2 linked regions of the Aliamphritea hakodatensis genome follow. The protein of the gene in region 2 interacts with the protein of the main gene of each other region in a pairwise test. Links are inferred from orthologs where the notes say so. Each region holds a gene or a part of one and is shown on either strand. Other genes may lie near its edges. The genes, in order: bioB and PCI15_RS16035.

Region 1 (8,482 bases), 2.2 Mb from region 2 along the record:
TTCTTTAAATCCACTGTGAATGATAGCTATTGGTTTAAGGTTGAGTTCGGCAATCATTATCAGGTGTCCTGAGTTAAACGAAGCGCAATTATAGCCCTAAACCGGGCTGTTTATGATGGCTTTATTTACCGGACGGTTTATCTGTTCTGGCCAGAGCGAAAACCTCAACCCGCTTGCAGCCGGCCTGTTTGAGTATTCTGCTGAGTATATTTGCCGTAGTGCCCGTAGTGACGACGTCGTCAATCAGCATGACGTGAGGTGGCGGGGCATTCACGCACTGAAAACTGTGTCGCAGATTTTGCCTGCGCCTGGCTGCGCTGAGGTTAATCTGATTCCGGGTGTGTATGCGTTTATGCAAAATGTCATTTCTTATCGGGATATTTAGCTTCCGGTTCACATCCCGTGCCAGCAACCAGGCATGATTATATTCCCGCTTTAACAGTTTTCTCGGGTGCATCGGGACAGGAATCAGGCAATCGGGTTTGACCGCCAGACTGACGCTTTGCAGGGCAAGTTGATGCAGCGCTGACAGATAATCGGTACGGTTGTTAAACTTTCCCGGTGGGATCAGCGCGTTCACCGGAAATGCGTATCGGAAAGCGCAGTACACCCGGTCAAAAACCGGTTTTGTTCGCAGGCATGCCGGGCAGTGGTTATTTGTCGAGCTGAGCGGCAGTGCGCATGTGAGACATTGTTCTTCAAGCCAGGGTAACTCCAGCTGGCAGTCCCTGCATATCTGAGAATCGCAGGGATGTTTAAGCTGACAAATCAGACAGATGCGCTGCTTAAAAAATGTACAGATGTCTTTGGGTTTGCGTAACATGAGTTGACAGATTTCCTTATCCGTTTATCATTAGCCACTTGCCAAAAGCGGTTGTTTTCCAACCGTTCATCAAGTGACAGGACCGACATGAGTATGCAGCAATTAAGTGCTATCCGACACGACTGGACTAAAGACGAAGTACAGGCTTTATTTGACCTGCCTTTTAACGATCTGTTGTTTCAGGCACAGCTTGTTCACCGTGAAAATTTTAATCCTAACGAAGTACAGGTAAGTACGCTGCTGTCGATCAAAACAGGTGCCTGTCCGGAAGACTGTAAGTATTGCCCTCAGAGTGGTCATTACAACACAGGCCTGGAAAAAGAGCGCCTGATGCAGGTTGAAAAGGTTCTGGAAAAGGCCCGTAAAGCAAAGGAAACCGGTTCAACCCGTTTCTGCATGGGAGCCGCCTGGAAGCATCCGGCTGAAAAAGACATGCCGTATGTACTGGAAATGGTTAAAGAAGTTAAGAAGTTAGGTCTGGAAACCTGTATGACACTGGGCATGCTGGATCAGGACAAAGCTGAACGCCTGGCGGATGCGGGTCTGGATTACTATAACCACAACCTGGATACCTCACCGGAATATTACGACAAGATTATTACCACCCGTACTTTCCAGGACCGTCTGGATACTCTGCATAACGTGCGTGAATCCGGCATGAAGGTATGCAGTGGCGGTATTCTGGGGATGGGTGAGACCGCAACTGACCGTATCGGTTTATTGCGTCAGTTGGCAAATATGCCAACGCAACCTGAAAGTGTGCCTATTAACATGCTGGTGAAGGTAAAAGGCACGCCAATGGAAAATGTGGATGACCTGGATCATCTTGAGTTTGTCCGTACTATCGCTGTAGCACGTATTATGATGCCGGCTTCCCACGTACGTCTGTCCGCTGGCCGGGAGAGTATGAGTGATGAAATGCAGGCGATGACTTTTATGGCGGGTGCTAACTCCATTTTCTATGGTGAATGTCTGCTGACAACCCCTAACCCGGAAACTCACCGTGACCTGCAGCTCTTTAAGCGCCTGGGTATTAATCCTGAACAGCGTATCAGTGAAAATGACGATACTCAGGAACAGGTGATTATGCAGTCACTGCAAAAGCAGCAGGACGATTCGTTCTTCTACGAAGCCTGATTAAACGCATTTCTTCCGGCCATGGCGCCTTGCCATGGCCGTACCTGATGGTTCGACTATGTCATTCTCACAGTTACAGGATGAACTGAATCTGCGCAAGCAGGCTTCACTTTACCGTACCCGCAGAACCCTGCAAACGCCTCAGTCGCCGAACATCAAAGTGGATGGGAAGGACTATCTGGCGTTCTGTTCAAATGATTATCTGGGGCTGGCTAACCATCCTGATGTGATAGCTGCTTTTCAGAACGCTGCCAATCTTTACGGCGTGGGGGGCGGTGCCTCGCACCTGGTCAGTGGCCACAGTCAGGCCCACCATGAACTTGAGCTGGCACTGGCAGAATTTACCGGCCGCGACAGAGCGCTGTTATTTTCAACCGGATATATGGCAAATCTGGGCGCGGTAACTGCGTTGCTTGATAAGCAGGACGGCGTGTTTGAAGACCGGGTAAACCATGCTTCCCTGTTGGATGCAGGCCTGTTAAGCGGTGCCCGTTTTCAGCGTTATTTACATAACGATGCGACAAACCTGCAGACCCGTCTGCAGCGCAGTGAAACCCGCCGTAAGTTAGTGATCACGGACGGTGTGTTCAGTATGGACGGCGACATTGCACCATTATCTGAGCTGGCAGATGTCAGCTGCGCAGCGGATGCCTGGATGATGGTTGATGATGCTCATGGCCTGGGATGTATCGGTAAAGAAGGGCGGGGCAGCGTTGATCACTTCGGGCTTGGGCAGGATGATGTGCAGATTCTGATGGGAACGCTGGGCAAAGCATTCGGGACTGCCGGAGCATTTATCGCCGGTTCAGACGTGCTGATCGAAACCTTAATTCAGCATGCCCGCAGTTATATCTATACCACCAGTATGCCGCCGGCCGTTGCTGCTGCAACCCTGCGGAGCTTGCAACTGGTGCGGGAAGAAGAATGGCGGCGGGAAAAACTTCGGGCGTTGATCGCACAGTTCCGGACCGGCTGTGAGTCACTGGGTTTAGCTTTAATGGATTCACAGACACCTATTCAGCCGGTGATGGTCGGTAGCAGTGAGACGGCTATGCAGATGAGTGCAGCGCTGGAAGCAAAGGGTATCTTTATTACGGCAATCCGCCCGCCGACCGTGCCGAAGAATGAAGCCAGGTTACGTGTAACCCTCAGTGCCAGCCATACTGAAGCGGACGTTGACCGTTTGCTGGTCGCGCTCAGTGAGGTGAAGATATGAAGCTGCATCTGAGTTATGCAGGCCAGCCGTTGCATCAGGCGCCGACCCTGGTGCTGCTGCATGGTTGGGGGATGCACAGTGAAATCTGGCGGCCTCTGAGTGGGTTACTGGAAGATGATTTTTCACTGGTGCTGGTTGATTTACCAGGCCACGGGCGAAGTCAGGCCGCCGCTGAAAGCAGTACGCTGAATGGCATGGTGACGGAGATTCACAACGCGTTGCTGCAAGCCGGCATTCCACAAGCAGCCTGGTTGGGTTGGTCGCTGGGTGGCATTGTGGCGATGACTTATGCGTTGACCTACAGGGAAAATATCACGTCATTAATGACACTCTGCACAAGCCCTTGTTTTGTTGCACGGGAAGACTGGGCGGCGGGGATGGATGCCGAAACGTTCGCTCAGTTCAGTGAAGCCTTTAAAACACAGCCACAGAAAACCCTGCAGCGTTTCGCCATGCTTCAGGTGCAGGGATCAGCAAGCGCCCGGCAGGATCTCAAGCAACTGAAGTCACTGATCAGCAGTATTCCGGACCCTGATTATCCGGCTGTCAGCGCGGCGCTGGAAGTTCTCGAAGCAGATTACCGGTCGCTCTTCAGTGCCGCGGATCAGTCTGACCTCCCGGTGACGCATCTTTTGTGTGAGCTTGATACGCTGGCGCCGATAAGTGCTACTGAGTATCTGCAGCAGCTGCCGGGGTCCGCTGTGGCCGTATTAGCAGGCTCGTCCCATGTACCTATGCTGTCAGATCCGCAGATGCTTGCCGGGCGGATAAGGGAGCATCTGAAATGAGTCAGTTTTCCAAGCAGGAAGTTGCGACTTCATTCAGCCGTGCGGCCAGCAGCTATGATAATTATGCCAAGCTGCAGCAGCAGGTGGGCGAACAGCTGCTGGCGACGGTGTCTGCAGGAACCGGGCAGCAGGTCAGGCAAGCTGTTGATCTGGGATGTGGCACCGGTTATTTCATTCCCCGGCTGATGGATAGCTTTCAGCCAGAGTGCCTGACGGGGATTGATCTGGCACCGGGTATGCTGAGCTATGCGCGGGAGCATCATGCGGGGGAGAATATCCGTTGGGTGTGCGGTGATGCCGAAGCATTGCCGCTGGCTGCAGATAGCGTTGATCTGATTTTTTCAAGCCTGGCCATTCAGTGGTGTGAGAACCTGCCCCGGTTGTTTGCTGAGGTATACCGGGTATTACGTCCGGGCGGGCAGTTTGTTTTCAGTACGCTGGGGCCGGAAAGCCTTTGTGAGCTGCGGGCATCCTGGGCAACGGTAGATCGCTATCAGCATGTCAGTGAGTTTACCCCTTTATCTCAGTTGCGGAGCAGCATTGGGGGCCTTGAGGAAGTCAGTTTTGATGTCGTCCCGGTGCAGCTGTTATACCGTGAACTGCGTGGCCTGACCAATGAACTGAAGCGCATTGGTGCACATAATATGAGTGCGGGCCGGCCTGAAGGGCTGACTGGAAAAAGGCATCTGCTTGCCTTCAGAGATGCGTATGAAGCGTACCGGCGTGATGATGGGTTGCTGCCGGCTACTTATGAAGTGGCTTACGTTGTATTACGTAAACCTGAGTAATATTTACAATAAAGACGATCCGTTATGGCAAAGAAAAGTATTTTTATTGCAGGCACTGATACTGATGTCGGCAAGACCGTAGTGGCTGCCGGTATCCTTGAAGCTGCTAACCGCAAAGGCCTGACGACAGTTGCTGTAAAGCCCATTGCTGCCGGGTGTGAAAATACCCCTGAAGGGCTGCGTAACTCAGATGCGCTGTTGTTACAGGCAACTGCAAGCATTGAGCTGAACTATGAGCAGATTAATCCGATTGCGTTTGAGCCGCCAATTGCGCCGCACATTGCTGCTGAGCAGGTGGGGCGGAGACTGGATGCAGACCGTATTGCTGCCTTATGCCGCGGCGTCATGCTGCAGCCGGCAGACCTGGCGGTGATTGAAGGTGCCGGCGGCTGGCGGGTGCCCCTGAATAACCGGCAGACGATTGCCGACATTCCGAAAATGCTCAATACCCCGGTTGTGCTGGTGGTGGGGATGAAGCTTGGCTGTATCAGCCATACATTACTGACGGTTGAAAGCATTGTCAGAGACGGTTTGCCGCTGGCCGGATGGGTTGCCAATCAGGTGGATCCGGACATGAGCTGTTACGAAGAAAATCTGCAAACGTTAAAAACCATGCTGTCAGCGCCGCTGATTGCGGAAGTACCACATTCTGATGATTGCTCGCCACAAAACATTGCCCAATTTGTGGACATTGATGCTCTGATTGGTTGATTAATTACTGTACAGTTCGGATACTTACAGGGTGACAGATGTGTCTGTTGCTTTGAAGACCAATTAACTTAGGGGTGTTGCCATGAATGTAACCTCTGCTCTTCAGACAGGTGTGTTAGGGATAAACCGTGGTCTCGACGGTGTTCAGAAGGCTGCGTCTGATATTGCCGGTGCGGGTAAACCGCAGGCGCCGGAAGAGGCGACAGGCCGGGATGTTAATGAAGCACTGGTTGATCTGACTGTTGAGAAAAACGCAACTGCTGCGTCCACTAAAGTTGTACAGTCAGCAGATGAAGTGCTCGGTACACTGATCGACATTCGCGTCTGATTCAGTCTTGTGACCAGTGAGGTGCAGGTATGCAACTCAATATAAATAGCCTTCAGATCCAGTCATCAGGTGTTGGCGGTGCTGCCGGTACCAGCCAGACTGATGCCGTCAGTTCCGTCCGGGACCCGGCCGTCAGCGGGTCATCAGTATCTCTGCATTCAGCAGAATCTTCGCCAACTACGTCTACCCCAAAATCAGCGGATGTCAGCGGTGCTGATACTCATAGTGCTGAAAGAAATACGTCTGATCAGAAAGCTTCCGACCAGGCAGGTTCTGATCAGCGTACTGCTACTGCTGTAAAAGCAGATCTGACCGCGCTTGAAAATGAACAGATACAACAGTTAGCCACCCGTGACCGGGAGGTTCGCCAGCATGAGCAGGCGCATGCCTCTGCAGGCGGTGCCCATGCGGGTGCACCGAGCTATGAATACAGGAAAGGGCCGGACGGGCGTTTATATGCGGTTTCCGGTGAAGTCAGTATTGATACGTCCGCGGTGCCTAACGACCCTCAGGCGACTCTGGAGAAGGCAGAAATAGTCTTACGAGCAGCGCTGGCGGTTTCTGAGCCGTCCGGGGCCGACCGTGCAGTCGCCGCCCGCGCAACAGCTTTGGCCGAACAGGCACGTGCTGAGCTTTCTACTCAGGATGCGTCCGGTGCTGAATCAGCCGGGGAAGAGTCTGTTACAGCTGATGGCCTTTCAGGTGAGACGGATGCCGGCCGGGCTGATGCGTTAAAAGAAGAGTTGTCTGATAATCAGGCTGCTTCTGAGCGTGAGGAAGATGAGCAGGACGCTGCCCGTCAGGATGCCCAGCGTGAATCACAGGCTGCGGATGCCGTACGCCGACAGGATGCGCTGGACGAGCTTAATACCGATCGGGAAGAACACAGTGCTGCCGTTTCTCAAAGTCTGGAAGATTATAACCAGCGTCTTGACGAAGTGGGGGAGCGGTTCGCAGAAGTGAATCAGCGCCTGGTCGAGGCGGGGGTGTTTAAAAAGTTTTTCCCCGAAGGGCTGATCATCGACCAGAGTGTGTAAGCGGTTTTTTCTTTATCCGTTGTCTGCTTCCTGCAGAAAATTCATAACCAGTTTACTGAACGCCGCCGGCTTTTCCGCATGGGGCCAGTGCCCGGCATTCTGAATGATTTTATAAGATGCAGCCGGGAAATACTGTAACAGCGCATCTTTGTGATCAAGGGTAATGTATTCCGACTGCCCGCCTTTAATGAACAGTGTCTTGCCGCGATAGGGGGTGCCTTCAGGAGGGGCGCTGATATTGTCATACTGGCTTTCGATAACTGCCAGATTCACCCGCCAGGCAAAGCCGTTTTCTGTCCGGTACAGATTTTTCAGCAGGAACTGCCGCAGGCCGGTTTCCGTGACATGTTCTGCCAGTTGCTGTTCAGCGTCCCGCCGTGACGTAACCGTGTTCAGGCTGACGGATTTCAGCCCCTGAATAACAGTGTCATGGTCATGGCTGTACTGTACCGGTGCGATATCAACAATGATCAGTTGCCGGATACGTTCAGGTTGCGTCAGGGCTAACTGCATGGCTGCTTTTCCGCCCATGGAGTGTCCCAGTATATGGGCGCTTTGCAGGCCGTGATTATCCATCAGCTCAGCAATATCCTCCGCCATGGCGGCATAACTCATTTCATCGCTGTGGGGGGAGCGGCCGTGGTTACGTAAATCTACGGCATATACCTCATACTGCTCAGCCAGTACTTTGATCTGGCTGCCCCAGTTATCCAGCGTGCCGAATAATCCGTGCAGAATGATCAGCGGTTCACCCTGGCCCTGAATATTCACGTGAAGTTGCATGCGTGTAGCCTCTTTTACATATCCGTAAAAAAGCCGATGCGGGCATCGGCTTAGTCATTGTGCTTAACAGACCCGTTCTGTTACAGAACAGCCAGCAGCTCAACGTCAAAAATCAGGGTGGCGTAAGGAGGGATGCCGCCTGGCGAGCCTTGTGCACCGTATGCCAGTTGATACGGTACGTACAGACGCCATTTGTTACCTGGAGTCATCAGCTGCAGTGCTTCGGTCCAGCCAGCGATTACGCCGCCCACAGGGAATTCAGCAGGCTGACCACGCTCATAAGAGCTGTCGAATACCTTGCCGTCAGTGAACGTGCCGTGATAGTGAACGCGTACGGTTGATTCAGCAGTTGGTTTTTCGCCTGCTTCGCTACCGGCTTCGATTACTTCGTACTGCAGGCCGGAATCGGTGACGAATATTTCTTCACGCTGAGAGTTTTTCTCCAGGAAGATTTCGCCTTCAGCCGCTGCTTTTTTAGCAGCCGCTTCCGCTTCTTCCTGCATGCGCTTCTGGATTTCGTTGAATGCAGCCTGGATCTGTTCGCCGGCGACTTTCAGCTCCGCGCCTTCAAAGGCATCCTGGATACCGGTTACAACTGCGTTCAGGGAAACGCCTTCAAAGCTGTTGTTGGCCAGTTGATCGCCCATTTGACGGCCGATACCGTAGCTGGCGATTTGTTCGGTGGTTTCTAGTTTTAGTTCAGACATGAGACTCGATCAATTGAGGGTTCATTAAGGCGGCCAAGCCTAGCAAACTCCGCGGTTAAACGCTATGGCTGGCCGTATCAGAGCAGGTCCGGGATGACCTCGGTCACCTGGCTGCGAATCCGTCCGTCCTGCAGGCGAATATGGATTTCTTCTCCCGGGTTGAT
Region 2 (17,531 bases):
CCTATGCTGATCGTGCCACTGGCCGAGCGTGAAGATGACTGACATCTGACACACACAAAAAAGCCCCGATCATTCGGGGCTTTTTTATTGAATCAGACTTATCCTGCAATGCCTACAAAATCATACGCAGGCTTAGGCTCGCTTTTCGGCTTAGCCTGTACCGGCATTACACACATCGTCTGCTTTGGCTGCTTCAGTACGATTCTGATCTTGTTCTGATGACCAGCGGTTACGTTTACTGCCTGTGGCTGACTTGCTCTGTGCGCTAACATACCTTTTACCTCTCGGTTATGACTCCTGATATAACAAGTGGAGCCAGTTGTGTAACTTCTATGGAACCAGTATGGCGCAGACCGCTTATATTTCAAAAGAATAAAAAACGATAATCTATTCCAAAAAGAAATATAAAACCTAACATTCTATTTTCTAAACAGTTTTCACACCGACCCACAGAGACCCCCTCATTTAAATGCATTTCACAGTAAACAATTGGCCCCACTTTTACGCAGAGACTGGCGCTAACCCACCGGGAACACAATTTTTATATTAAAGTATCTTTATACCTCTGATGTGTTTAGCCACTATGAAACTGAACAGCTCGTTTGATATAGCAGCCCACCACTGGCAACAGGCGCTCCGCGACTCCGACTCCCGTAGCAGCGGCAACGGATTATTATCGATTGCCTATGGAAGCCTGGAAAAAGCCGCACGTAATCACTGGACTGATGAACAGCCTCTTATCTCAGATTCGGATCTGGCTGTCCTGTTACACTGCTGCAAAGCCACGCATTCACCCGAAGAAATCCAGCCCGCCCTTGCTGCATTCATTAAAGATTCCCTGCAGGAAGACTGGGCCGAGTACGATGATTTAACCCACTCAGAGCGCCAGGACATCACCGTCAGCCTGGTAAACACATTTGCCAGCACAGTCTTAAACGACGCCAATGCAACGAAAACCGCGAGCCAACTGCTTTTTCTTCTCTGCCCTCAGTTGCCTGTTTTTCCGGTTATTCATGAGCAGGATATTGATGGCACCAGCTATCAGGATTTTTATCTGCAACAAAAGCAAAACTTCACACTGGCACTGCCATCACTGGATCAGAGCTGTCCGGTAATCCATTATGGCGATCGCCTGGAACAGGATATTATCCGCAAGCTGTTACAGGCCAATAACTGGTGGCAGCGTTATCTGTACATTCACTCTAAACGCTAAGCCCTACCCATCGCCGGTATTATTAAAGCGGTCTGTAGCACTATACTCAGACCGTTTTTTAATCGCTGGCGATCAACATGAACACTTCCCTGACCAACCTGAAATTCAGCAATCGGTTTGCAGAACAACTACCTGCAGACCCCGTTACTGAGAACTACTGTCGTCAGGTTGAATCAGCCTGTTTTTCGTATGTAAACCCCACACAGGTACAGTCCCCAAAAACCCTGGCACTATCTTCAGAAGTACTGGAAAGCCTGGGCATCATCGGGGATACCAGCGATTTACTGAATGATTCAGCATTTTCTGAAATACTCACGGGCAATAAACTGCTCCCCGGTATGAAGCCCTACGCCAGCTGCTATGGCGGTCATCAGTTTGGTAACTGGGCAGGACAACTGGGCGACGGCAGAGCAATCAATCTCGGCGAAGCCTCGACAGAAAACGGCTTTTTCACCCTCCAGCTGAAAGGCGCCGGCATGACCCCCTATTCGAGACGGGCTGACGGTCTTGCAGTATTACGCTCATCCGTACGGGAATTTCTCTGCAGTGAAGCTATGCACCACCTTGGGATACCCACCACCCGCGCACTCAGCCTTTGCCTCACGGGCGAATCGGTAACCCGGGATATGTTCTATGACGGCAACCCCCAACAGGAACCCGGGGCCATCGTATGCCGTGTAGCCGAGTCCTTTACCCGCTTCGGACATTTTCAGCTGTATTCATCCAGAAACGACATTGCTTTACTGCAGCAATTCACCGACTACACCCTGAAAAACGACTTCCCACATCTGGGCAAGCCGGGTAAAGACACCTATCTGGAATGGTTCAGCGAAGTATGCGACCTGACCCTCAGCATGATCGTTCACTGGCAACGGGTAGGCTTTGTTCACGGGGTGATGAATACCGATAATATGTCTGTTCTTGGCCAGACAATTGATTACGGCCCTTATGGCTGGCTGGATAACTATGATCCCGACTGGACACCCAACACAACTGACGCCCAAAACAGGCGTTACCGTTTTGGTAATCAGGCACAAATATCACTGTGGAATCTCTATCAGCTGGCAAATGCCATCTACCCACTGATCGGGGACGCTAAACCGCTGGAAGAAATCCTTAACAGCTACTCTGGGAAATACCAGAGCGCCTATTACCAGATGATGTGCCAAAAACTCGGTTTAAATACATCATTTAGTGACAGCAAAGATAATCTGATTAATTCACTTGAAAAACTGTTAACTTCCGCTGAAACAGATATGACAATCTTTTATCGGGTATTAGCAAATACGTCACTCGAAACGGATATTAACGGGCAACTCATCACCCTGAAAAACGCTTATTATGAATCAACGCAAATCAATGATAGCTATATTCAGGCATTAAAAAACTGGCTAAACCAATATCAGAAAATCTGCGCGGAAGAAAACCTTGCTCCCGATGAGCGGGCAAAGCAAATGAACACAGTTAACCCTAAATACATACTGAGAAACTATCTCGCCCAGCAAGCATCAGACAAAGCAACCGAAGGAGATCTCAGTATGCTGCACGCTTTACAGGAAATGATCCGGAATCCTTATAGCGAGCAGCCACAGTTTGATGAATACGCCGCAAAACGGCCGGACTGGGCACGAACGCGCCCAGGATGTTCAATGCTATCGTGCAGCTCTTAAACTTCAACTGCACGCATCAACTTAGAAATTCTTAAAAATCATTATCGTAATCAACGTCTGCTTCGCCGTCGTTGATCAGAAACTCGCGACGCTGCAAATAGGCATCCCGTACCGCCACATAACGATCATCCCCGGTCAGTAACTCTTCAGCAGCAAACAACTGAGCACGGGTATCAATAATACGCAAACCAATCAGTGAGTTACGCGTTCTGACATGATCAACTTCATTTACCGGATCAACCAGCGCATCCGGAATCAGACCAATGCCGTCACGCACCGTGGAAGGCCCAAATAATGGCAACACCACATAAGGACCGGAATCAGCACCCCAGGCCGCCAGTGTCTGACCGAAGTCTTCTTCGTGCTTGGTAATCCCCATTGGAGTAGCAACATCAAAGATACCGCCCAGACCAATCGTGGTATTAAAAGCAAACCGAGCAAAGTTTTCTACCGCCGCATCCGGCTTACCCTGCAACAGAGCGTTCAGAGTACCGCCAACGTCAGACAGGTTCTCAAAGAAATTATTCACGCCTGTTTCAACAACATCCGGTGTAACCGCCTGGTAGCCTTTTGCCAGAGGTTTAAGCGCATAGGTGTCCAGACCTTCATTAAAAGAGAACATCGCACGGTTGAAGCCCTCCCAGGGGTCAGAAACATGCTGATCATCAGCAGATACACCGGCGACATCAGCCACGGATTCTTCCTGCGCCGAAACAACACCGGACAATGACACACTTAAAACTAACGCAACTGATGCAAATTTCACAAGCAAGAACTCCCATGTTCTTCAATCTGATTACTGGCGCATTATAGCGGTGCAACAGCCGACACAGAAGCACTCTTAAAACAATTTTTCTACAAACGCAAAAAAGGCCCCCGAAGGAGCCTTTTTTCTGAGTAAACTCGTTAAGCTTGAATTAGAAGCTCAGAGTGTACTGCAGTACAGTAGCGTCAGCAACTACTGAAGTAGCACCAGTAGAAGTAGCTACAGTTTCTTCAGCTTCGTCGTTGAACTGGAAAGTTTCCAGAGCTACAGAAGCAGAAGAACCCAGAGCGTAGCTTACGCCCAGACCAGTCTTCTTCAGCTTCTCATCAGCACCGTCCTGATCCAGAACTTCGTACTGAGCATATACAGTAGTCTTACCGATACCGTAAGAAGCAGCCAGCTGAGTAACATCTGCATCAGAATCAGCTACGTCAGAATCCATCTCTGAGTAAGAAGCCGCCAGGTACAGATCACCCATAGTGTAACCAACACCGAAGCTAGTAGTATCAGTATCAGTGTTGTCAGCTTTGTTGTTAGAAGCAACGTGAGTCAGCGCCAGGTCGAAACCAGCGATGCCGTAAGTTGCACCCAGGATGTAAGCGTCTGCATCTTCGCTACCAGTAGTAGCATCAGTACCCAGAGTAGGAGCACCAGTTGCTGGGATAGTAGTCGCTGTTGCAGCAGCAGCATCTTCGTTTGCACCGTCAGCTGTGAAACCAGCGTGCAGCTGCAGACCGCTCAGGTCTGGAGAAGCATAAGTGATAGCGTTAGAGATACGGTCACCTACCAGCGCGAACTGAGCAGAGTGACGACCCATGATGTCAGCTTTCTTGAATGCTGCAGCTGGGTTGTTCTGACGACCGAAAGTTACCTGACCGAAGTCACCTTTCATGTAAACCAGAGACTTACGAACTTCGCTGATACCAGCGTCGTCGCCGTTAGCGCCAGAGAATTCCCACTCAAACTGGAAACCAGTAGTCAGGCCTTCGATATCGTTGTCTACAGTGCCTTTAACACCCAGACGAGTTTTAGCCATTTGAGCGTTCAGGCTTTTCTCGTCCTGATCGATCAGACGGAACTGAGCAACACCGTACAGAGTAGCGTCAGCTTGAGCCAGTGGAGCAGTCAGAGCGCCAGCAACAGCCAGAGCGATGATTGACTTTTTCATCAACAATTTCCCCTTTAATATTTAACGTACTAGTAGTTAAACTTTTCTTGTTAACCAAAGCGGTTAACTTTAATTTTTTTAGCTTTAATGTGCTTGGAATGTCCACATCACAGATATTCCGAACGCATCGCTCACTAAAAAATACTATAAAACAAAATTATTTCAAACATATGAAAGAAATTTCTTTCATATATTGATGACTTTCATCATCAGATCATACTTATTTTCAGTTTTAAAAGTTATCTGCTTACAAACACTTTTACTGACTGAGTTTTCATTAGCGTTATTAATACAAAACCGCTAATAATCTAAAAATGAACCTAAAATGAATGTCTAGTCTAATAAATTGGACGCATTACAGCATACACAACAATCTTCTGCAACTATTTCGCCCTTTATTTGTCATGGATTTAGCTCATTAAAAACCACTGTATAAAAAACAGCCACACCTACCCTTCAGACAGCGTCTGCCAGGCCTGCTTAATACGCTTTTCAGACACCGGCTGCCGGGTGCCTAACTGCTGCGCAAACAGCGACACTCTGTATTCTTCGAGCAGCCAGCGAAAGGTTGTTAGCTCTGCAGTACTGCGCCGTTGTTGCTGATAGTCCTTCTGCCGTTTCTGCACGCCCTGCATATATGTAACCAGCTGATCACTGAGCATCCGTTGCCGGGGCAACTCGCGCTGATATTTCTCAAGGCGTAATTCAATTGCCTTCAGATAACGGGGATACTCCTGTAACTGCTGCCAGCCAGCCGAGCTCAGGTAGCCGGCATGCATCAATTCACTCAACTGCAGTTTTATATCGTTCAGAACATTGATAACCCGCAGATCCATCTTACCGCTTAACTGCTTATTGATACGGTGAAAACAATGGTGCATCTGATTCACAGCTTCCGCAGCTTGCTTCGCAGTCGATATAAAATCCGTTTCCGCTTTAGCCAGCGTCTTCAGAAACGCTGCCTCTGATCGCGGAATATCTTCTGCAGCGAAGCAACAGGCCTCGGTAGCTAACAGTAAAATGTCTTCCCTCAACGCTTCCTTTCGCTGCACTTTAGCAAACAGCAACGCTGACTCTTCAAACTTTACAAGCTTACTTTTCACCTGACGCAGACTGGCCGGCAAGTTTAACCAGGCAAGCCTGATCACACCTCTTCGGGTCAGTATTACCGCTTCCTGCTTATCTTCCACAACAACCAGTTCAACACTTTCTTTACGGTCGACAAGTGCAGGGTACAGTTCGACCTCTATACCGCCTGCCTGCTTAAGCGTGACAGACTCAGGTAAATCACCGAAGTCCCAGCGGGTAATCCCCTTGCGCCCCCAGGTTTCATCCGCCTCGCTTGTCAGCGCGGCTTCAGCCTGTTCGCCATACTGTTCGCTCAGCGCCTGCCAGTCACGGCTTTGGGCAATTAGCTTCCCTTTATCACCCAGCAACTTAATATTGACTCGGTGATGCGCCTCAAGCTCCCCAGCTTCCAGCAACTGTGGATCAAGACGCACACCGGTCATACGCAACATCTGATGTGCCAGCGCCTCTTCCAGCTTACCTTCACCGAAACTGGCCGACTGAATAAATGCATCCACATAATCCGGTATCGGCACATAATTTTTTCGTATTTGCTTAGGCAAACCTTTCAGCAGGGCCACACACTTTTCTTTAAGCATGCCCGGCACAAGCCACTCCAGACGCTGCAAAGGAATCTGATTCAGCAACACCAGTGGCACACTGACTGACACGCCGTCGTCTGCCGCGCCAGGCTCAAAATGATAACTCAGCTTCAGCGGTGCCCCGGAAACCTTCAGTACTTCAGGATACTGACGGGCAGTTACATGCTCCGTACTTCGCTGCAAAATATCCGCTTCCGTCAGAAACAGAATTTTGTCATCCGCGTTTTCAACGGTTTTTCGCCACTTTTCAAAACCGGCGCCATTAACAACATGGTCACCTTTGTGCTTCGCCATTCTGGCGGTATAGAAATCACAGAGCGTATCTTCATCCACCAGCAGGTCTTTGCGCCGTGATTTAGCTTCCAGACCTTCTACACTGGTAAGCAAACGGCGATTATGAGCAAAGAACTTACCCTTGGTATGAAACTGCCCTTCCACAAGTGCCGAACGGATAAATATGTCGTGGCTAACCAACGGATCGACCTTGCCGAAATCAATATTTCTTTTCGGGACAATGATCAGGCCATATAAGCTCACCTGCTCCTGAGCGATAACCTGAGCACGTTTTTTCTCCCAGTGAGGCTCAAAGTAATTTCGCTTCACCAGATGACCGGCAAGAGGCTCAGCCCACAACGGATCGATTTTCGCGACCATACGGGCATACAGCTTGCTGGTTTCAACTACTTCAGCGGCCATAATCCATTTGGGTGCTGACTTATACAGCCCGGACCCCGGGAACACATAAAAGCGCCGGTTACGCGCTCCCAGATATTCCTTATTTTCCTGTTTAAAGCCGATATTCCCTAACAAGCCTGACAACAATGCCCGGTGCAGGCGATCGTAACCCGCGTCCGCCGGTAACTCTTTATACTCCAGAGATTTACAGATCAGATGCAGTTGACGATGCACGTCACGCCACTCACGCATGCGGTTATACGACAGGAAATGTTTCTGACAGTACTTCCGCAGCTGGTTCTGACTCAGTTCCTGACGCTGCTCTTCGAACAGCGCCCACAGATTGACCAGGGTAACAAAATCAGAATCCTTATCCGCATACTGCCGGTGCTTTTCATCCGCAGCCTGTTGCTTATCAAACGGACGCTCACGGGGATCCTGAATCGTCAGTGCGCTGGCAATAATCAGCATTTCCCGCAAACAGCCCTCTTTAACAGCGGCGACGACCATCCGGGCGATGCGCGGGTCTATCGGTAACTTACTTACCTGCCAGCCCAGCGAAGTAATCTTACGCTTGTCATCAACAGCCCCCAGCTCCTGTAGCAATTTAAAGCCATCGTTAATATACCGGGAGTCAGGCGGATCAATAAACGGAAAGTCCTCGATATTCCCCAGACGCAGCGTCAGCATCTGCAGGATAACCGCTGCCAGGTTTGTACGGCGGATTTCGGCATCCGTAAATTCAGGACGGCTGTTAAAATCCTCTTCAGAATATAACCGGATGCAGACACCTTCTGCGACCCGGCCACAGCGTCCCATCCGCTGATTTGCACTGGCCTGAGAAACGGCTTCAACCGGTAAACGTTGCACCTTCGAGCGATAGCTGTAACGGCTGATCCTGGCCAGCCCGGGATCAATAACATAACGGATACCGGGAACCGTCAAAGACGTTTCTGCAACATTGGTCGCCAGCACTATCCGGCGGCCGGCACCCCGGCCACCATGAAAAATCTTATTCTGCTCTGCCACACTCAGACGGGCATACAAAGGCATCACCTCAATATGCTTCAGACGCTGTGCCGTTACCGCCTTCCTTAAATGCTCAGCCGCTTCGCGGATTTCCCGCTCACCGCTCAGGAACACCAGAATATCTCCCTGAATGCCCTTCTGCTGCTGGCGTTCAAGCACCTGTAATTCCTGTGCTGCCTGAACAATCGCTTCCGGTACAGACCGTTCTCCGGAATCTGGCATATCTTCAAGCGGCCGGTAAAGTACCTCTACCGGATAAGTCCGGCCAGACACTTCTATAACAGGCGCATTATTAAAGTGTTTCGAAAAACGCTGCAGGTCGATCGTTGCCGATGTAATTATGACCTTAAGATCCGGCCGTTTAGGCAAAATCTGCCGCAAATAGCCCAGTAAAAAATCGATATTCAGACTGCGCTCATGGGCCTCATCAATGATCAGTACCTGATATTTTTCCAGATAACGGTCCCGCTGGGTTTCCGCCAGTAAAATACCATCGGTCATCAGCTTAACCTGAGTATTTTCAGCAACCTGCTCGGTAAAACGTACCTGATAACCCACTGTACTGCCCAGAGAAGAACCCAGTTCTTCAGCAATACGGTTAGCGACTGTCCGGGCAGCCAGACGTCTCGGCTGCGTGTGACCAATCAGACCTTTTGTCCCCAGCCCCAACTGCAAACAGATTTTCGGTAACTGAGTAGTTTTACCTGAACCGGTCTCACCGGCGATAACCACGACCTGATTATGCTGAATCGCCTCGGCAATCTCATCCCGCCGGGAGGACACTGGCAAATCAGGAAAGGAGATATTCTGGCCATCATAAGCACGGGCCCTGACCGCTGACTCTGATTCAGTAATCAGTGCTTCAGTGTCTGCCAGCAGTTTATCAAACGGCTGCCCCTGTTCTGCCCTGCGGCTCAGGTTGCCCAATTTCTGGCGCAACCGAAACCGGTCGCTGATCAGGCACTCATCCAGGCGTTGATATAAAGATTGAAACTGACGACTCACGTTAACGGCTCTGTCCGGAAAAGGCTAAAAACAAAGATGCGCTGAAGGAAACAATTCCATCAGCGCATCATTAAATAAAAAACGTATTAATCAGGAAAGTCTGACAGGCTCACCGTCCATGAAGGTAATCATTTCGCCTTCAGCCAGTGCGGTCCATTCCTCATTATCGGTCAGCGGCTCTGTGGCAATCACCGTCACAACATCAGTCGTGTTAGTTTCTTCACGGAAATTAACCGTCAGCTCAGCATCAGTCAGACTCGCTTTTCCAAAAGGCGCCCGCCGGGTTATCCAGGCAAGCTTGGTCGTGCAGTACGCAAATAAATACTCTGACTCAGTTAACAACATGTTGAACACGCCTAACTCGCGAAGCTGATCAGCACAACGGGCGATCAGCGCACTGACTTCTGTAAAATCATCCGGCCGCTCCGGAAATGCTCTGCGCACCTCTCCCAGCAACCAGCAAAATGCATATTCGCTATCCGTGGTACCCACGGGCTTATAAAAAGATACCGGCAGGTCAAATAACTTAGCATCCAACTGACCGTTATGTGCAAACGTCCAGGTATAGCCCCACAACTCACGGGTAAACGGATGGGTATTTTCCAGACATATCTCGCCAACATTCGCCTGCCGGATGTGGCTGATAACTGTCTTACTTTTGATCGGATGATTCTTAATAAGCTGAGCGATTTCTGAATCACAACTCGGCTCAGGGTCATGGAAATCACGCAGACCTTTGCCTTCATAAAACGCAATTCCCCAGCCATCCCGATGAGGGCCGGTTTCTCCACCACGCTGCATCAGCCCGGTAAAGCTGAAACAAATATCCGTCGGCACATTTGCACTCATGCCAAGCAGTTCACACATGCTAAATCCTGTTATTCAGTCACAGCCTGTTCAGGCTTTGGAAACCTGCTCATCATCACTGTTAAGCGTCACTTTGTCCGGCAAAGAGTCAATGGCTTCAATGCCAGACTCCATATGCGGCAACGGCTCAGCAGTACTCAACTCTTTCATCTTACGCTCGCCGACAAAATTTCCTTCCGGATGAATTGCCATTACCTTACTGGTCACTGTAGCAAAAACTTTTCCACCACGGTCAATTTCCAGCTCATCACACCAGACCTCACCTTCAACCAGCCCACACACGCTGATCTGATTGGCTTTCACAACCCCGCGGATATGGCCGTTCTTGCCAACAGAGATATTATCCAGTGATGAAATATTCCCTTCGAACATGCCGTCAATATGCATCCTGCCAACAATGCTCATATCACCGCTGAACTTATTCCCTTCAGCAATAATTGTTATTGCTTTGCCGTTTGCAGCGTTTGGTTTAGCGGGTACATCTTTTTTAAGGAAGCCCATTCGATACCTTTAACTGTAGAAAACAGTGAATCAAAGTTACTCATATCCCACGCCACGAAGGGCGCAGGGTCGACTGGCCTGAATAAATGCCGGATTTCATAATGTAAGTGCGGCCCGGTGGAACGGCCGGTATTACCACTCATACCGATCAGTTGCCCTTTGGATACGAACTGACCGGATTTAATCTTGATATCATTTAAGTGGGCGTAATAGGTTTTAAAACCAAAGCCATGCTGCAAAATGATCAGCTTACCGAAACCACTTTGCTTATTGTATCCCGCAAACTCAACCGCCCCGTCCGCCGTGGCATAAATCGGCGTCCCCTTATCCGCTTTAAAATCAATACCATAATGCATGGTACGCTTATCAAGCACCGGATGCATTCGCATACCGTACTTACCGCTGATACGGATACCCTGAATAGGCAAACCGTTAGGAATACTGTTGAGATAAAAGGTACGCTGGCTGATCAGCATACTCAGCTCACCCGCCCGTTCAGGCGTCATTTCACCGGAAGCCGGCAACCCCAGCAAACCTTCCAACCCGTAAAGACTGGCATCCAGCACAGCATTAAGCTCGCCAATTCGCAGGTTTTCTTCTTTAAGCTGTTTTTTCTCCACCTGCAGCTGAGACAAAGAACGTGATAGCTGATCCAGCTGCCCCTTCTGCTGTTCAGACGCCCCCAGGGTATCTTCATATTGCAGACTAAGGCTATCAAACCCTTCTTCCAGATTGAGCAAATGATCTGTGGTTTTCACCAGTAAGAGATTTGAAACAAAGAAACTGCAAACAGAAATAACCAGGAACATCGCCAGCAAATACTTCGTAATCTGCCCCAGCGTATACTGACGCGACCCCTGAGCTGTGGTGAGTGTGATAACCAGTTTATTTCGTAACATTACTTCTGACGTCTGGATGCCGGAGAAAAATAAAAACGAAAATATACCTGTATTCGGCATAAAAGTCATAATTAGTGTGTGGTTACGCTCACCAGTCCGGCAACCACACACCTGCAAGGATATTTTTACAGAAGGCCAAACATTAACTTTCCCCCTGACGGCTCCCTCCCAGTTCCGGTGCTGCAGCAATGATCCGATCCGCCAGACGGGAAAACGGCAAACTCTGAATCCAGACACTGCCGGTTCCCGACAGCGTCGCCAACCACAGCCCTTCGCCCCCCAACAGCATCGACTTCATCCCTTTGGTCAGCTCGATATCGTATGAAACCCCTTCACTGAATCCGACCAGACAACCGGTATCAACCCTCAGGGTTTCATTATTCAGCTCTTTACGTACAACCGTTCCGCCGGCCTGAATGAAGGCCATACCATCACCTTCCAGCTTTTGCAGAATAAATCCTTCCCCCCCGAAAAAGCCGGCCCCTAATTTTTTAGAGAAGGCAACCGACAGACGGGTACCAAGCGCTGCACACAGGAAGGCATCTTTCTGACAATAAAGCCGCTGACCAATCTCAGCCATATTGACCGGCACAATATCACCGGGATAGGGCGCAGCAAACGCCACTCTCTGTTTATCGGCTCCCTGATTCGAGAAGTGCGTCATAAACAGCGACTCCCCGGTCAGCATGCGCTTACCGGCTGAAAACAGCTTGGACATAAGTCCCTGATCAGGGTCAGAACCGTCCCCCATACGGGTTTCATAGCCAATGCTGTCTTCCATGTAGTTCATCATGCCGGCTTCAGCAATGACGGTTTCACCCGGATCAAGCTCAACTTCCAGCAACGGCATAGAACTGCCAACAATTTCATAATCCACTTCATGACACTGCATTGACTGACTCCTCAAACTGTTTTGCTCATAAAAAAGCGCAGTAACCTGCGCTTTATACTGTCTCTTCCGTCAACTGGCGGTTTATGCCTCTGCGGCATCCCCCACCCGAATCCGGTAACAGGGTTTGTATTCCTGATAATTAATCTTCATCCGGCGCTGCTCAACAAAAGACGCCAGTAATTCATCCAGCGAGCGCATCATCTCAGGGTCCCCACTGAGCTCAAAAGGACCATGGGTTTCAATTTCCTGGATGCCCTGCGCTTTAACATTACCGGCAACGATACCCGATAATGCACGTCGCAGGTTAGAGGCCAGTTGATAATCTTCCTGCTCATGGCTGAGATTCAGCTCCGCCATTTTTTCATGGGTCGGCTCAAACGGTTGCTGAAATGTCTCAGGGATATGCAACTGCCAGTTGAAATGGAATGACTCACTGGTGGCCTTACGGTACTGAGTAACATGCTGCAGCCCCTCTTTCATCTGACTGGCAACCTCAACCGGATCATCAACAATGATCTGGTACCGTTCAGCGGCTTTATCACCCAGCGTCTGGCGCACAAAACGGTCTATGGTTTCAAAATAAGCTTCACTGCCTGCCGGACCCGTAAAAATAAGCGGTAACGGAATATTATGATTCTTCTCATGCAGCAGTACGCCCAACATATAGAGAATCTCTTCCGCGGTACCGGCACCGCCCGGGAAGACAATAATCCCGTGACCTAACCGGACAAAGGCTTCCAGGCGCTTCTCAATATCCGGCATGATGATCAGCTCATTCACAATCGGATTCGGAGACTCCGCCGCAATGATTCCGGGCTCAGAAATACCCACATACCGGGCATCACTGATACGCTGTTTAGCGTGGGCAATCGTCGCGCCCTTCATTGGTCCCTTCATCGCCCCCGGACCACAGCCGGTGCAGACACCAAACCCTCTCAGCCCCAGCTCGTAACCGACCTTCTTGGTATATTCATACTCAGTACGGCCAATGGAATGACCGCCCCAGCACACTACCAGATTCGGTTTAATGTGCGGCTCGATTGCCTGAGCATGGCGCAGAATCTGAAAGACCTGATTGGTAATGGCAACGTTTTCGGCCAGCTGATTATCCTGCCCGACTTCATCACCCACATATAAAATATCGCGAACCACAGAAAACAGATTTTCTCTGATCCCCTGAATAATTTCGCCGTCCACAAAGGCACTGGCCGGCGCATTCGCAATTTCAAGCTGAATGCCCTGATGTTTCTGTGCCACCTGTATATCAAAGTCCTGGTACATTTCCAGCACCTGCTTGGTGCTGTCCACCTCGCTGCCACAATTCAGTACCGCCAGACAGCACTGGCGGAACAGCTGATAAAGACCCGCCTGGTTACGATCCTGTAAACGCGCCACTTCAATCGGCGATAACGTATTTAAACTATCTAAAGGCGTAATATTTGCTGTTACAAATTGATCAGTTGTCATAATTCACGCTCCCTTCAAAGACACACTCAACGCTGATCGACAGATACATCACACAAAGCAAAACAGCTTGGAATTTATGTACTGCAAACAGGGTTCTCTGCGTTATTCAGTTACGGCCAAATGATGTTTTTTCCGGCCCGCAAAACCGCTTATCCCTGCCAGTCAACGAATCTCAGTATCACTTACAATATATGCTATCAATGCCATCATATCTACTAAGCCATTGAATTTTATAAACATAGAGGCTCAAAAACCAGCTAACCCTAACCATACACTATGTATTAGAACCCGAACAAAGTTACGAATTTATTACTCATAATCACCACAGTTACCCAAATTCATACATGGATGAATACAAAGGGTTTTAACTGACTGCAACTTCTGCTTAACTAAACATATCTGGAAGCCTATTTCAGATAGACAACAAGGTTGGAGAAGGAATCCCTTATGGCTGCTACAAAGCTTTATATCCTCGACACCAATGTTTTACTTCATGATCCAAACTGCCTGTACGAATTCAAAGAGCAAGACGTCGCGATCCCCATGACCGTTCTGGAAGAACTGGATAACATAAAGGACCGCAAACAAAGCGTTGCCCAGGAAGCACGACACGCTATCCGGGCAATTGATAATATCCTCAGCGTTGCAACCAGCCCCACACAAATCACCCGGGGCGTTCAGATTAAAGTGCCCGGCACCGACGACAGCACGACTCTGGGGAAACTCAGTGTCTACCCCGATCACGAACTGACCAGCCGCCAGGGCTTTCTCCCATCGACAACCAACAACGACAACCGCATTATCAATTGCGCGCTTCACCTGCAAACCAATGATTCACACCGGGACATCATCCTGGTCACGAAAGATATAAATATGCGCCTTAAAGCCATGGGCGCGGGTCTGCAAAAGGTCGAAGACTACCGCAAAGATCAGTTGGTTTCTGACCTTGATCTGCTATCTGCCGGTCATCAGCACATCGACGGACTGTTCTGGGAAAAGGTCGATCAGGTCAAAAGTTATCAGAAAGGCCCCTACACCTTTCACAAGGTCAGCCCGGACCTGTTACCGGACACTTACGTCAACCAGTACATCCATGATGACTCCGAAGACTTTGCCGCCAGGGTTGTCAGTGTAGACCATGAAGCCATTGTTTTGCGCGACCTTGGCCACGAACACCTGATGCAACAGAACTGCTGGGGCATATCCCCCATCAATATCTACCAGGCCTTTGCGATGCAGTCCCTGCTGGACAGCGACATTGATCTTTGCATGCTCAACGGCGCGGCCGGTTCCGGTAAAACCCTGATTGCACTGGCCTGTGCGCTGGAAATGGTCATTGAACAGGGGCGCTATAACAAGATCATTGTTACCCGTTCAACCCCACCAGTAGCAGAAGATATAGGCTTCCTGCCCGGTACCGAAGAAGAAAAGATGACTCCATGGCTGAGTTCCATTCTGGACAATCTGGAAGCCATGCACGAAGGCGACGAACGGCCCCAGAGCAGCGTCAAATACGCAATAGAGAAAGCGAATATCCAGTTCAAGTCGCTTAACTTTATTCGCGGGCGCAGCATTCAGGACGCCATCGTGCTGATCGATGAAGCCCAGAACCTGACACCCTCACAGCTAAAAACCATCCTTACCCGCTGCGGTAAAGGCACAAAAATGGTGTGTCTGGGTAACCTGGCGCAAATCGACTCTAACTACCTGACAGCCCTGACCTCAGGCCTTACTTACATTGTGGAACGTTTTAAAGATTACAACGGTGCCAGCAATGTACATTTCGAAGGCGTGTTCCGTTCATCTTTAGCCGAATACGCAGAAGAACATCTGTAATCTGCAATTCACTCACACATCCGCCGCAGCCCTGCTGTGGCGGGATTCTTCTGTAAATACCGCCCCTGATTCATACATCTTGTGATCAGTACCTGCCCTGCACCACTAAATCTATGAAAGTTTATCTCTTTATTTTTTGTTGTATCTCTATATAATGCGGCGCACAATTATACGATCTAATTCCCCTTCTTGAGCCGGGTAGACGCTGTAATCGACATACTTGTGTCTTTACCAAGATGAATTTTGTATGTGAATACGCCGGCATTTTCTTTACCTGACAGCAATCTGCACACAGGTTACACTTAATACGCATTTTCATTTCAGGTACCGGAAAATATAAGTATGCGAATGCTGCTGCGTTTTCTCATCAAATTTTATCAGTACGTTATCAGCCCTGTGCTGGGGCCACGCTGCCGCTTTTACCCTACCTGCTCAGCTTATGCCCTGGAAGCAATCGAGATTCACGGTCCCCTTAAAGGCACTGCTCTGACAATAAAGCGCCTGCTTAAATGCCATCCGGGCCACCCCGGCGGGGTCGATCTGGTGCCGGAAAAAGCACCTTCATGCTGTCCGGCTCACCAATCAGAACCTTCCGACAATGACCGGTAATAGCCCAATCAGTATTCGCTGAAATTTGACCCATTCACCAGCCAGCGCTATAGCTTAAAGAATACCTTTGTAAAAACAGAGAGATCACAGGCATGGACAGCCGGACGAATGGGAGGGTTACCTTCGGCTATGTTCAGTTCAATTACAGTTATACTGGTTATTTCATCCTACATGGTCATTCTGTTCGCCATAGCACAACTGGTGGAACGAAAAATTGAACAGACCGGCAGAAATTTCAACGGCCCCTGGACATATGCCTTATCGCTGGCGGTCTATCACACCTCCTGGACCTTTTACGGCAGTGTCGGATTTGCTTCCGAATCGGGGCTACTGTATCTGGGCGTCTATATCGGATCATTACTGAGCATTGCCTGTTGGTGGATTACCCTCAGACGCATGGTCCTGGCAAAAAACACCTTCCGGGTCACCAGCATTGCCGACTTCATATCTACCCGCTATAACCGCTCGCAGAAAATTGCTGCTCTGGTCACCATAACGGCCCTGTTAGGCGTACTCCCCTACATCGCCCTGCAATTAAAAGCGGTTATCAGCTCCTTTAAAATTATCACCCTCAGCGGTCACGGCGCCGACCTGCATAATACAACGATGGACTGGGGCAGCTCAGGCCTGCTGATCACTCTCTTCATGATTGTGTTTACAATTATGTTCGGCGTACGGCGGCTGGACCCCACCGAACGCCATCAGGGCATGATCAGCGTCCTTATGGTCGAATGCATTGTGAAACTGATCGCTTTTCTGAGCATCGGTATTTTTGTCTGTTATTACCTGTTTAATGGCTACAACGACATTCTCAATCAGCTTGATCAGGCTGGCATACATCAGGTCACCAGCCTCCATACCCGGCCAGACAGCGGGGTGATGTGGCTGACGCTTATTATCCTGAGCTTCGCAGCCGTACAAAATCTGCCCCGGCAGTTCCATGTAGCAGTCATTGAAAATGCGGATGTAAACTACATCAAAAGAGCACTCTGGGTGTTCCCTCTCTACATCCTGCTGATCAATATATTTGTCATTCCGATCGCCGGTGCAGGCCTGCTAAAAGGCATTGATACCGGGGCTGCTGATTACTATGTTCTGCTGTTGCCACAACAGGCTGACAACACCTTTCTGACCATGCTGGCATTCATCGGTGGTTTTTCTGCCGCCACAGGCATGATCATTATTACCACAATGACACTGGCCACCATGTGCTCAAATCACCTGATCATGCCAGTGCTGGAAAAGTTCGAACGCTATGCCGCCA

The links.
Region 1: the proteins of PCI15_RS16035 (region 2) and bioB interact in binary tests that used the Escherichia coli proteins (3 or more experiments, as listed by UniProt). The link is inferred for Aliamphritea hakodatensis from one-to-one orthologs.

The regions. Positions count from the first base shown.
Region 1 is NZ_AP025281.1:1,251,977-1,260,458, forward strand. The notes cover bases 1-2,938. They hold bioB (biotin synthase BioB), read left to right. Parts: upstream 1-916; coding sequence 917-1,960; downstream 1,961-2,938. Other genes in these bases: tsaA (tRNA (N6-threonylcarbamoyladenosine(37)-N6)-methyltransferase TrmO), read right to left, coding at 1-57; PCI15_RS05715 (ComF family protein), read right to left, coding at 122-580; bioF (8-amino-7-oxononanoate synthase), read left to right, coding at 2,019-2,938. In the rest of the region: more of bioF, read left to right, coding at 2,939-3,176; PCI15_RS05730 (alpha/beta fold hydrolase), read left to right, coding at 3,173-3,964; malonyl-ACP O-methyltransferase BioC, read left to right, coding at 3,961-4,752; bioD (dethiobiotin synthase), read left to right, coding at 4,777-5,463; PCI15_RS05745 (hypothetical protein), read left to right, coding at 5,546-5,791; PCI15_RS05750 (putative metalloprotease CJM1_0395 family protein), read left to right, coding at 5,821-6,828; PCI15_RS05755 (alpha/beta fold hydrolase), read right to left, coding at 6,841-7,611; BamJ family beta-barrel-assembly machinery protein, read right to left, coding at 7,692-8,318; xseA (exodeoxyribonuclease VII large subunit), read right to left, coding at 8,396-8,482. UniProt on the Escherichia coli protein: Catalyzes the conversion of dethiobiotin (DTB) to biotin by the insertion of a sulfur atom into dethiobiotin via a radical-based mechanism.
Region 2 is NZ_AP025281.1:3,485,140-3,502,670, forward strand. The notes cover bases 8,176-11,057. They hold PCI15_RS16035 (class II glutamine amidotransferase), read right to left. Parts: upstream 10,064-11,057; coding sequence 9,287-10,063; downstream 8,176-9,286. Other genes in these bases: hrpA (ATP-dependent RNA helicase HrpA), read right to left, coding at 8,176-9,196; PCI15_RS16040 (bactofilin family protein), read right to left, coding at 10,094-10,564; PCI15_RS16045 (M23 family metallopeptidase), read right to left, coding at 10,504-11,057. In the rest of the region: PCI15_RS16000 (universal stress protein), read left to right, coding at 1-42; PCI15_RS16005 (hypothetical protein), read right to left, coding at 99-272; PCI15_RS16010 (hypothetical protein), read left to right, coding at 584-1,213; PCI15_RS16015 (protein adenylyltransferase SelO), read left to right, coding at 1,291-2,883; PCI15_RS16020 (MlaA family lipoprotein), read right to left, coding at 2,915-3,649; PCI15_RS16025 (porin), read right to left, coding at 3,801-4,817; more of hrpA, read right to left, coding at 5,267-8,175; more of PCI15_RS16045, read right to left, coding at 11,058-11,463; PCI15_RS16050 (TIGR00266 family protein), read right to left, coding at 11,606-12,355; nucleotide 5'-monophosphate nucleosidase PpnN, read right to left, coding at 12,437-13,822; PCI15_RS16060 (PhoH family protein), read left to right, coding at 14,270-15,658; membrane protein insertion efficiency factor YidD, read left to right, coding at 16,007-16,267; PCI15_RS16070 (sodium:solute symporter family protein), read left to right, coding at 16,397-17,531.